DNA from 2 places in the Micromonospora sp. NPDC049836 genome. Region 2 is predicted to be linked to the other one. Evidence: riboswitches for the same ligand, from Rfam matches in the RefSeq annotation. Region 2 holds a riboswitch; the other holds the start of a gene.
What was found. A riboswitch is a leader RNA that binds a small molecule or an ion and turns the genes downstream of it on or off. The one in region 2 is predicted to bind glycine.

Region 1 (5,130 bases), on a different contig from region 2:
ACGACTACGCCCGGCGGGTCGCCGAGTACGCCCAGATGCAGTACGAGAGCTACATGCGGGCGGCGGCGGAGGAGGCGAAGCAGGAGGCCGAGCGGGCCGTCGCGCAGTACCGCAGCAGCGCCGGCGCGGACTTCGACGACTCGGTGGCCACCCGGGAGGCGCTGCGGATCTTCGGCGACATGATGATCTCGCACATGCGGGCGGCGGCGCGGCACCTGGACGACGGCAGCGAGCAGTTGGCCGCCACGATGGCGCGGCTCGCCCGGGAGGCCACGCCGGTCGGCGGTGGGCAGCCGCAGCCGGCGTTGCCCCGGCACCAGCGCTGACGTTCCGGCCGGCCCGCGCGGCACTGCCCGGCGGGCCGGCCGGGACGAATCCGCTCGGCCGGCCGGCACGGATCCGGCCGGCCGCCGCGACGGCGTCGGCGATCGGGGTCTGCCCACCGACCAGTTCCAGGGTCAGCCCGGCGCTGTGCGGGGCGTGCAGCAGCGCCAGCAGCACCCGCGCCACGTCGGCGCGGGTGACCGGGCCGGGCGGCACGCGCGGGGCCAGGGTGACCCGCCCGGCGGGCTCGTCGTCGGTGAGCCGGCCCGGGCGCAGTACGGTCACGTCGAGGTCCCGGCCGGTGACGTCCACCTCGGCGGCCTTCTTCGCCCGCAGGTACGCCGCCCACACCTCGTCGCGGCCGGCCGTCGGTGGGGCGTCCACGCCCATCGAGGAGACCAGCAGGTAGCGGCGGACCCCGGCGCGCTGCGCGGCGTCGGCCAGCAGCACCGCGGCGGCCCGGTCGACGGTGTCCTTGCGGGCGGCGCCGCTGCCCGGCCCGGCGCCGGCGGCGAACACCACCGCGTCGGCGTCGGCCAGGTGCCCGGCGACGGTGTCGACGTCGGTGTGCTCCAGGTCGCAGAGGACCGGTTCGGCGCCGGCGGCGCGCAGCGCGGCCGCGTGCTCGGGGTTACGGATCAGCCCGACGGCGGTGTCGCCGCGCCCGGCGAGTTCCCGTTCCAGCAGCTTGGCGATCTTGCCGTGGCCTCCGGCGATGACGACGCGCATGCCCCCAACCTAGCCGCGCCGCCTGCCGGCCGCCGGTCGAGCGCCCCGCCCTCGCCCCGCCCGCGCCGCCTGCCGCCCGCCGGTCGAGCGCGCCGTCGCGGCTGGACGCGAACGACCGCCCGGGCGGGGCAGCGGCGTGACCGCGGTCACCGGCGGCGGGCGGCCGGGCCCACCCGCTCGTCGCCGAGGCGACCGGCGAGGCAGCATGGACCGGTGACCGAGACGTTCGACGCGCTGACCCGGCTGGTGGCCGCCGGGGACGTCGTGGTGCTCAGCGGCGCCGGCCTGTCCACCGAGTCCGGCATTCCCGACTACCGGGGGCCCAGCGGCGCGGCCCGCCGGCACACCCCGATGACCTACCAGGCGTTCACCCGTGACCCGCAGGCCCGGCGGCGGTACTGGGCGCGCAGCCACCTGGGCTGGCGGATGATCGCCCGGGCGGCGCCCAACGCGGGACACCACGCGGTGGCCCGGTTGCAGGCCGCCGGCCTGCTCGCCGGGGTCATCACCCAGAACGTCGACGGCCTGCACACCGCCGCCGGCGCCACCGGTGTGGTCGAGCTGCACGGCCGCCTCGACGAGGTGACCTGCCTGGACTGCGGCAACCTGACCTCCCGCGACGAGCTGGACCGGCGGCTGCGCGAGGCCAACCCGGGCTTCGACGCGCACGTCGCCCACGTCAACCCCGACGGCGACGTCGACCTGCCCGACGAGGCGGTCGCCGGGTTCCGCACCGTGGACTGCGGCATCTGCGGCACCGGCATGCTCAAACCCGACGTGGTGTTCTTCGGCGAGACGGTGCCCGCGCCCCGGGTCGCCGAGTGTTTCACCCGCGTCGAACGGGCCCGCGCGCTGCTGGTGCTCGGCTCGTCCCTGACGGTCATGTCGGGCCGCCGGTTCGTCATCCGCGCGGCGAAGCACGGCATCCCGGTGGCCATCGTCAACCAGGGACCCACCCGCGGCGACGGGTACGCCGCCGTCGCCCTCGACGCGCCGCTGGGCGCCACCCTGACCGCCCTGGCCGACCGGGTCGCCGGCCCGACGCCGCGGCCCGGGCCGGCCGGCGCCGGCCTCGCGCCCACCGCCGGGCAGCCCGCAGCGGTGTAGGGGCCCGCCCCGAGGAGCGCACGGGGCGACCCGCCGCGAGGCGCGCGCACGGGGCGGCCCGCCGGTTCGGCGCGGTGCCGGCCGCGGCGCGCCCGGCGGCCGCGGCGGGCGTGGCGGAGCACCCGGGGCGAGCCGCCGGTTCGGCGGTGGCCCGGTGTGGGCGGGCGCGGGCGGGGTAGGACATGAGCCGGAAACATGGTCGCTGGTAGCGTTGACCATGCCGGTACCACCCACGCGGGAGAGACCGCCCGGGAACCACCCGGACGGCGCCGAAGGGGCAGATTCTCCCCGGAACCTCTCAGGCAAAAGGACCGCGTTGGGCAGGCACTGTGGAGCGCGTCAGCGCGACTCAGGGGGAGGCCGACCCGTCGACCTCGCCCCCACAAGGAGCGCAGCGCATGACCGCAGAGCAGTTCGCCGACCGGCACATCGGTCCCGACCCGGGCGACGAGCGCCGGATGCTGGAGACCGTCGGCTACAGCTCCATCGACGAGCTGATGGACGCCGCCATTCCCGAGGTGATCCGCTGGCACGGCACCCTGGACCTGCCGGCCCCGGCCGGTGAGCGGGAGGCCCTCGCGGAGCTGCGCGCCCTCGCCGCCCGCAACACGGTGGCCGTTTCCATGATCGGGCTGGGCTACCACGGCACCCACACCCCGGCGGTGATCCGCCGCAACGTGCTGGAGAACCCGGCCTGGTACACCGCGTACACGCCGTACCAGCCGGAGATCAGCCAGGGCCGGCTGGAGGCGCTGCTGAACTTCCAGACCATGGTCACCGACCTGACCGGGCTGGCCACCGCGAACGCCTCGATGCTCGACGAGGCCACCGCCGCGGCCGAGGCGATGACCCTGGCGCGCCGCGCGTCGAAGAGCAGGAGCCCGGTGTACGTGGTCGACGCGGACACCCTCCCGCAGACCCTCACGGTGATCACCGGCCGGGCCGAGCCGCTCGGCATCGAGGTGCGGGTGGTCGACGTCGACCGGGACGAGCTGCCGGGCGAGTTCTTCGGCCTGCACCTGCAGTACCCGGGGGCGTCCGGGGCGGTCCGTGACCACGCCGGTCTGGTCGAGGCCGCGCACGGCGCCGGCGCGCTGGTCACCGTCGCGGCGGACCTGCTGGCGTTGACGCTGCTGCGCCCGCCGGGGGAGATCGGCGTGGACATCGCCGCCGGCACCACCCAGCGGTTCGGGGTGCCGATGGGCTTCGGCGGGCCGCACGCCGGCTACCTGGCGGTGCGCTCGGGTCTGGAGCGGATGCTGCCCGGCCGGCTGGTCGGGGTGTCCAGGGACGCCGACGGCAACCCGGCGTACCGGCTGGCGTTGCAGACCCGTGAGCAGCACATCCGGCGGGAGAAGGCGACCAGCAACATCTGCACCGCGCAGGTGCTGCTGGCGGTGATGGCCGGCATGTACGCCGTCTACCACGGCCCGGACGGGCTGCGGGAGATCGCCCGGCGTACCCATGAGGCGGCGGCGCGGCTCGCGGCCGGGCTGCGCGCCGGCGGCGTGCAGGTCGCGGACGTCGCGTTCTTCGACACCGTCACGGCGAGCGTGCCGGGGCGGGCGGCTGAGGTGGTCGCCGCGGCCGCCGCCCGCAACGTGAACCTGCGGCTGGTCGACGCCGACCGGGTGGGCGTCTCCTGCGACGAGACCACCACCGCGGCGCACCTGGCGGCGGTGTGGGCGGCCTTCGGCGTGGACGCGTTCGACGGCGAGGTCGACGGGGCGCTGCCGGCCGGGCTGGCCCGCACCTCGGACTTCCTCACCCACCCGGTGTTCGGCACCCACCACTCCGAGACGGCGATGCTGCGCTACCTGCGCCGGCTGGCCGACTTCGACTACGCCTTGGACCGCGGCATGATCCCGCTCGGGTCGTGCACGATGAAGCTGAACGCCACCACCGAGATGGAGGCGATCACCTGGCCGGAGTTCGCCCACCTGCACCCGTTCGCCCCGGCGGAGCACACCGCCGGGTACCGGGAGCTGATCGCCCAGCTGGAGGGCTGGCTGGCGGAGGTGACCGGCTACGACGCGGTCAGCGTGCAGCCCAACGCGGGCTCGCAGGGCGAGCTGGCCGGGCTGCTGGCCATCCGCGCCTACCACCGCTCCCGGGGGCAGGGGCACCGGGACGTGTGCCTGATCCCGTCGTCGGCGCACGGCACCAACGCCGCCTCCGCGGTGATGGCCGGCATGCGGGTGGTGGTGGTCGGCTGTGACGCCGACGGCAACGTCGACCTGGTCGACCTCGACGCGAAGATCGACAAGCACCGGGACGCGCTCGCCGCGATCATGGTGACGTACCCGTCGACGCACGGCGTGTACGAGACGGGCATCGCGCAGCTGTGCGCGAAGGTGCACGACGCCGGCGGTCAGGTCTACGTCGACGGGGCGAACCTCAACGCGCTGGTCGGGTTCGCCAAGCCGGGCCGGTTCGGTGCGGACGTGTCGCACCTGAACCTGCACAAGACGTTCTGCATCCCGCACGGTGGCGGCGGCCCGGGGGTGGGGCCGGTGGCGGTGCGCGCGCACCTGGCGCCGTTCCTGCCCGGTGACCCGGTCGGGCAGCGCCCCGAGGGCCGGCCGGCCATCTCGGCGGCCCGCTACGGGTCGGCGGGCATCCTGCCGATCCCGTGGGCGTACCTGCGGATGATGGGCGCCGAGGGGCTGACCCGGGCGACCGGGGTGGCGGTGCTGGCGGCCAACTACGTGGCGGCGCGGCTGCGTAACCACTTCCCGGTGCTGTACGCCGGCAACAAGGGCCTGGTGGCGCACGAGTGCATCCTGGACCTGCGGCCGCTGACCCGGGCGACCGGGGTGAGCGTCGACGACGTGGCCAAGCGGCTGATCGACTACGGCTTCCACGCGCCGACGATGTCGTTCCCGGTGGCGGGGACGTTGATGGTGGAGCCGACCGAGAGCGAGGACCTGGCCGAGCTGGACCGGTTCTGCGACGCGATGATCGCCATCC
Region 2 (5,130 bases):
GCGGGGGTCGAACGGCACGGCATTACGGTTGACGGTGATGCCGACGCCTTGCAGCAGCCGCTCCGCCTGCGCGCCATCGAGATCCGCGTGACTCAGGTCGACCAGCACCAGGTGCACGTCGGTGCCTCCGCTGACCACCCGGATGCCGGCCTTCGCGACCTCGGCGGCGCCGAGACGATCGGCAACGATCTTCGCGCCGGTCAGGGCACGCCGCTGCTGATCCTGGAACCGCGGTTCTCCGGCGATCCGAAAGGCCACCGCCTTCGCGGCCACGACATGCGCCAGCGGACCACCTTGCTGGCCCGGGAAGACCGCAGAGTCCAGCCTCCGCGCGAGATCGGTGTACGCGCTGAGGATGGTGCCGCCCCGGGGGCCGCCGAGGGTCTTGTGCGTGGTCAGGGTGACGACATGGGCGTGAGGCACCGGGTTGGGATGCAGACCGGCCGCGACCAACCCGGCGAAATGTGCCATGTCCACGAGCAGGTATGCATCCACCTGATCGGCGATCCGCCGGAACCGGGCGAAATCGAGCGTCCGAGGGTAGGCCGACCAGCCGGCGATGAGCAGCTTCGGCCGATGCTCGCGCGCCAGCTCTTCGACCTCGTCCATGTCGATCAGGTGGTTTTCGGCGCCTACGCGATAGCTCACGGCCCGGTACAGCCGCCCCGAGTAGTTGATGCGCATGCCATGGGTCAGATGACCGCCGTGAGCGAGGTCGAGCCCGAGGATGGTGTCACCCGGCTGGAGCAGAGCAGCCATCACGGCGGCGTTCGCCTGCGATCCGGAATGCGGCTGCACGTTCGCGTACGTGGCACCGAACAGCCGCTTGGCCCGGTCGATCGCCAGGCACTCGATGTCGTCGACATGCTCGCATCCGCTGTAGTAGCGCCGCCCCGGGTAGCCCTCCGCGTACTTGTTGGTGAGGGCCGATCCCTGCGCCTGAAGCACGGCTCGGGGCGCGAGATTCTCGGAGGCGATCATGCCCAAGGTCTCGTGTTGGCGGCGTAGCTCCCGGCCGATCGCCTCGGCGACGACGGGGTCGAGGTCGGCCAGATCATCGTCGAAGGCTGCCATCGGGGCCTACCGCGACTCGTTGGAGAAGGCGCGGTACTCGTCCGGCGACATCAGGGAAGGCACCTGCGCCAACCGGACCCGCAGAAGCCAGCCTTTGCCGTACGGATCGACGCCGATCAGGCCCGGATCGGCGATGACCGCCTCGTTGACGGCGACGACCTCTCCGCTGACCGGGAGGTACAGCTCCGCGACCGACTTCGTGGACTCGACCTCTCCACACACGTCACCGGCAGTCAGGTGGCTCCCCGGCTCGGGCAGTTGCACATAGATGACATCACCGAGCGCTTCGGCGGCGAAAGCGGTGATGCCTACTTCGGCCGGCTGAACCGAGTCGTTGACCCACTCGTGGTTGAGGCTGTACTTCAGGTGTTCCGGTACGTTCATGACGCTGAACCCTCGCAAGGAATGGCCGCGATCACCGCGGACGACGGTAGAACGGAAGAGGGACGATCTCGACGGGCTCGGTGGTCCCCCGGATCTGCACGGCCAGCCGGATGCTGTCGCCGGTGCCGGCACGGATGCCGGCCATCGCGATCGGTCGTTTGAATGTGGGTGACGGGGCGCCGCTTGTGATGAGGCCGACCGGATCAGCACCATGGCCGTCGTCGGTCAGCGTCACCACCTGCTGGCCCGCTCGGGGAATTCTCTGCCCGGACGCGACGAGGCCGACGAGCCGACGGGTGACGCCGCTCTTGTGGGCCTCGGCCAGCGCGGCTCGTCCGACGAAGTCGCCTGGTTTGACGAAGGACACCACCCGCCCCAGCCCGGCATCGAACGGGGTGACGTCACGGCCGATCTCTGCGCCGTACAACGGCATCCCAGCCTCGATGCGGAGGGTGTCGCGGCACGCCAGCCCCGTGGGCGTCAAGCCGTGACGCCGACCGGCCACAAGCGCTGCTTCCCACGTGCGGACCGCGTCTTCGGCGTGTACGAGCAGTTCGAAGCCGTCTTCGCCGGTGTAGCCGGTACGAGCCACGACGGCTGGCCGACCGTCGATGTTCAGTAGCGCTACGGTGTAGTAGCGGAGCCGGGTGAGTCCCGTACCGGTCAGGGCTTCCACGATGGGGGCGGCGCGCGGCCCCTGCACCGCGATGATCGCCCGCTCGTTCGTGCGGTCGGCGGCCCAGGCCGCGTAGTCCGCACAACGGGTCCTGATGGCCTCATGTACGACGCGTGTGTTGATGGCGTTGACGACCAGCAGGTACCGGTGCGATGCGAGGCGATAGGCAACGAGGTCGTCCAGCACCCCGCCGGCGGCGTCGCAGAGCATGGTGTAGCGCGCGCCGCCGATCGGTACGGCGGACAGGTGCCCGACCAGAGCGTAGTCCAGTGCTGCCGGGGCCTCCGGCCCCGACACCTCGAGCTGACCCATGTGGCTGAGATCGAAGAGGCCGGCCTGTTCGCGTACGGCGCGGTGCTCAGCGAGCTCACTTCCGTAGCGAAGGGGCATCCGCCAGCCGCTGAAGTCGGTGAATCGAGCTCCGTGTCCTATGTGCGATGCATGCAGAGGTGAGCGGAGCAGAGCCGCAGGATCCTGGTGCACGGGGGCGCTCCTCGTCCCGACGCACGCGGCGTCGAACGGTCGGTTGCCTCCCGCTCTGTCATTGACCTGAGAGCTTCACCGCTGCGTCAGCGGCTTGCACCGTGGGTGAGACGACGGTCGTCTGCTTTCCAGAGTCACCTCGCCTGCACGGTAATGGGGCCTGAGAGTTTCTTGGGAGTTTGCTCCTTCGGCGCTCCGAATGAACGGAGTCTCTCCCGTGCAGGTTCGAATGGTGTCTATGTAGTTGTGGGCCATTCGCAGGTTAGATGACGGCCCATACCGCGTCAACATCATCCTGCCCATAGCTGATGCCTATATATCGCCGTCGGATCGCTACGACGCTGCGGGATGGGCGTGGGGATTGGCCCGCCACCATCGGGCGAAGGCAGCGTTGTCGTTGACGTGATCCAGGTAGGCCCGGGTGATGGCCTGGAACAGGGTGCTGCTCTGTGCAGAGGTCAGCGCATCGCGCCGCCAGACGACCATCAGCCTGGCCAGCAACTGCGGCTCCCCGCGCAGCGGCAGCACCCGAGTCCCGGCGGCCGGGGCCCAGGTCGGGTCGACCAGCCGGACACCGTCTCCGGCGGCCACCAGTGGGTGCGCGGCGCCACTCGGCGCTTCGTACCGGATCTTCGGCTCGAAACCTGCAGCGCGGCAGGCCCGTCGCAGCGAGGCAAGTGAGCCGTCGTCCGGCCCCGGCGGGCACACCCACGATTCGTTTCTCAGGTCGGCCAGCCGCACCTGCTCGTGGTGGGACTGCGGGTGGGAGGCGGACATGGCGACGAAGATCGGGTAACGGGGGATCAGTGGCCGGCTGGTGAGCGTGGGACCGATCGGCATCTCGAAGCCCTCAAGGATGCCCAGCAACGCGGCATCCAACTGGCCCCGGGTGAGTGCCTCCACCAACAGGCGCGAGGACGGCTCGATCTGCAGCGCGATCTCCGGATCCGGGAACGCTTCCGCGACATGACGTACGATACTGCCCGCGCAGGCGATGTGGACGGTGCCGAGTCGGAGCAGGCCCGGATTGGGGTGCCGGTCGCCGAAGTCCTCGACGAGCGCGTCGACCTCGGCCAGCACGACGCGGGCGCGCTGGAGCACCTGCTTGCCGAGTTCGGTCGGTTGCATACCGGTACGGCTTCGGACGAACAGCGGCCCACCGACCGTCTTCTCGATCCGATGCACCTGGGCCGTCAGCGCGGGCTGCGACAGACCCAGGCGGGCGGCGGCGCCGGTCACGCTTCCGGCCTCGGCGATGGCACTGATCGCCCGCAGGTGGCGCACATCGATGCCCATGACCGAGATTATGCACGCGACCGCAGGCGGCGCGGTGGCCACAGGCCAGGCGGGCGCGCCGCCCGGCGACTCCCGCCGGGCGGCGCGCTCATACCCATCACATGGGGTTCAGTAGCGCGTGCTCACCGTGGCGCCAGAGCAGGCGGTCTTCCCGTAGAGGCTGATGTAGTGGTACCCGGCGGCCGGGCTGGGGATGGCCAGCGACTCGGTGTTGCCGGCCCCGGCGGAGGAGCGGGTGGCGTTGCTGGTGGTGGCCCAGCTCGACGGACTGTAGTAGAGATCGCAGTTGCCTGTGCCGCCGGCCGCGGCAATGGTGAGGGTGCTGACGCCGGCGGGCAGGTAGATGTACAGGTAGTCGTAGTTGCCCGCGGTCGCGGAGCGTCCGCTGCGCTGGCAGTTGCGGTCGAGGGTACGCGTGTCAGTGCCGCCGCATTCCGGCATGGTGGTGCCGCCGCCCGTCGTGACCGAGATGGTCTGGGACGATCTCGCGGTCGCTCCCTGGTTGTCGGTGACCGTCAGCGAGACGGTGTAGGTGCCGGCCGCAGCGTAGGTCTTGCTGGGGTTGACGGTCGACGAGGTGCTCCCGTCCCCGAAGGCCCACTGCCGTGAGGCGATGCTGCCGTCGGCGTCCGTGGACCGGTCGGTGAAGGTGGCGGTGAGCCCACTGGTCGCCACGGTGAACGAGGCGGACGGCGGCTGGTTGGTCGGGGGCGGCGTGGTGCCCCCGCCGCAATCCCCTGCCGCGCAGCGCGTCAGCCAGGCGTCGAAGTCGGCGTCGTAGCGCGAGCCGATGGTGCTGGTGAGGTACGTGCGGGCGGCGTTGAATGCCCCCGATCGGTAGTATCCGAGCACTGTCGTCATGTCCGGCCGATGGGACTGCATCATGTACCGCACGGCCAGGTAGCCCCAGTTGTAGATGCGCGTCTGGTCGTTGTTGTAGGTGGTGTCGAACAGCGTGCGCAGCGCATAGGTGTGGTTGCCCGCCTGGTTCTGGGCGCTGGTGTAGGTGACGTTCCGGTAGGAGTAGGAGACGTACTCGGCGAAGCCTTCGATCCACCAGATGGTAGGTGTGGTGATGTTGGCGCTGAAGTCGCCGTACATGTTGAACCGGCCATCGAGGTAGTGGGTGTACTCGTGGTTGAGGTTCCAGATCTGGAAGGCCGGCCGGACCCACTCGGCTTCGTAGGCGATGAACCTTGCCTGGTTGCTGGGGTCCG

Region 1: another riboswitch for glycine. It lies ahead of gcvP (aminomethyl-transferring glycine dehydrogenase); the one in region 2 lies ahead of gcvT (glycine cleavage system aminomethyltransferase GcvT).

The regions. Positions count from the first base shown of each region.
Region 1 covers NZ_JBITLH010000004.1:338,667-343,796, reverse strand. Annotated here, with positions in the region: gene ACIBPB_RS13290 (DivIVA domain-containing protein) at 1-326, shown strand, start outside; partial or broken gene ACIBPB_RS13285 (NAD(P)H-binding protein) at 535-1,053, opposite strand; gene ACIBPB_RS13280 (NAD-dependent protein deacetylase) at 1,267-2,160, shown strand; glycine riboswitch at 2,386-2,484, shown strand; gene gcvP (aminomethyl-transferring glycine dehydrogenase) at 2,559-5,130, shown strand, end outside.
Region 2 covers NZ_JBITLH010000002.1:904,030-909,159, forward strand. Annotated here, with positions in the region: gene glyA (serine hydroxymethyltransferase) at 1-1,074, opposite strand, end outside; gene gcvH (glycine cleavage system protein GcvH) at 1,081-1,458, opposite strand; gene gcvT (glycine cleavage system aminomethyltransferase GcvT) at 1,490-2,617, opposite strand; glycine riboswitch at 2,756-2,845, opposite strand; gene ACIBPB_RS07920 (LysR substrate-binding domain-containing protein) at 2,951-3,913, opposite strand; gene ACIBPB_RS07925 (collagenase) at 4,022-5,130, opposite strand, start outside.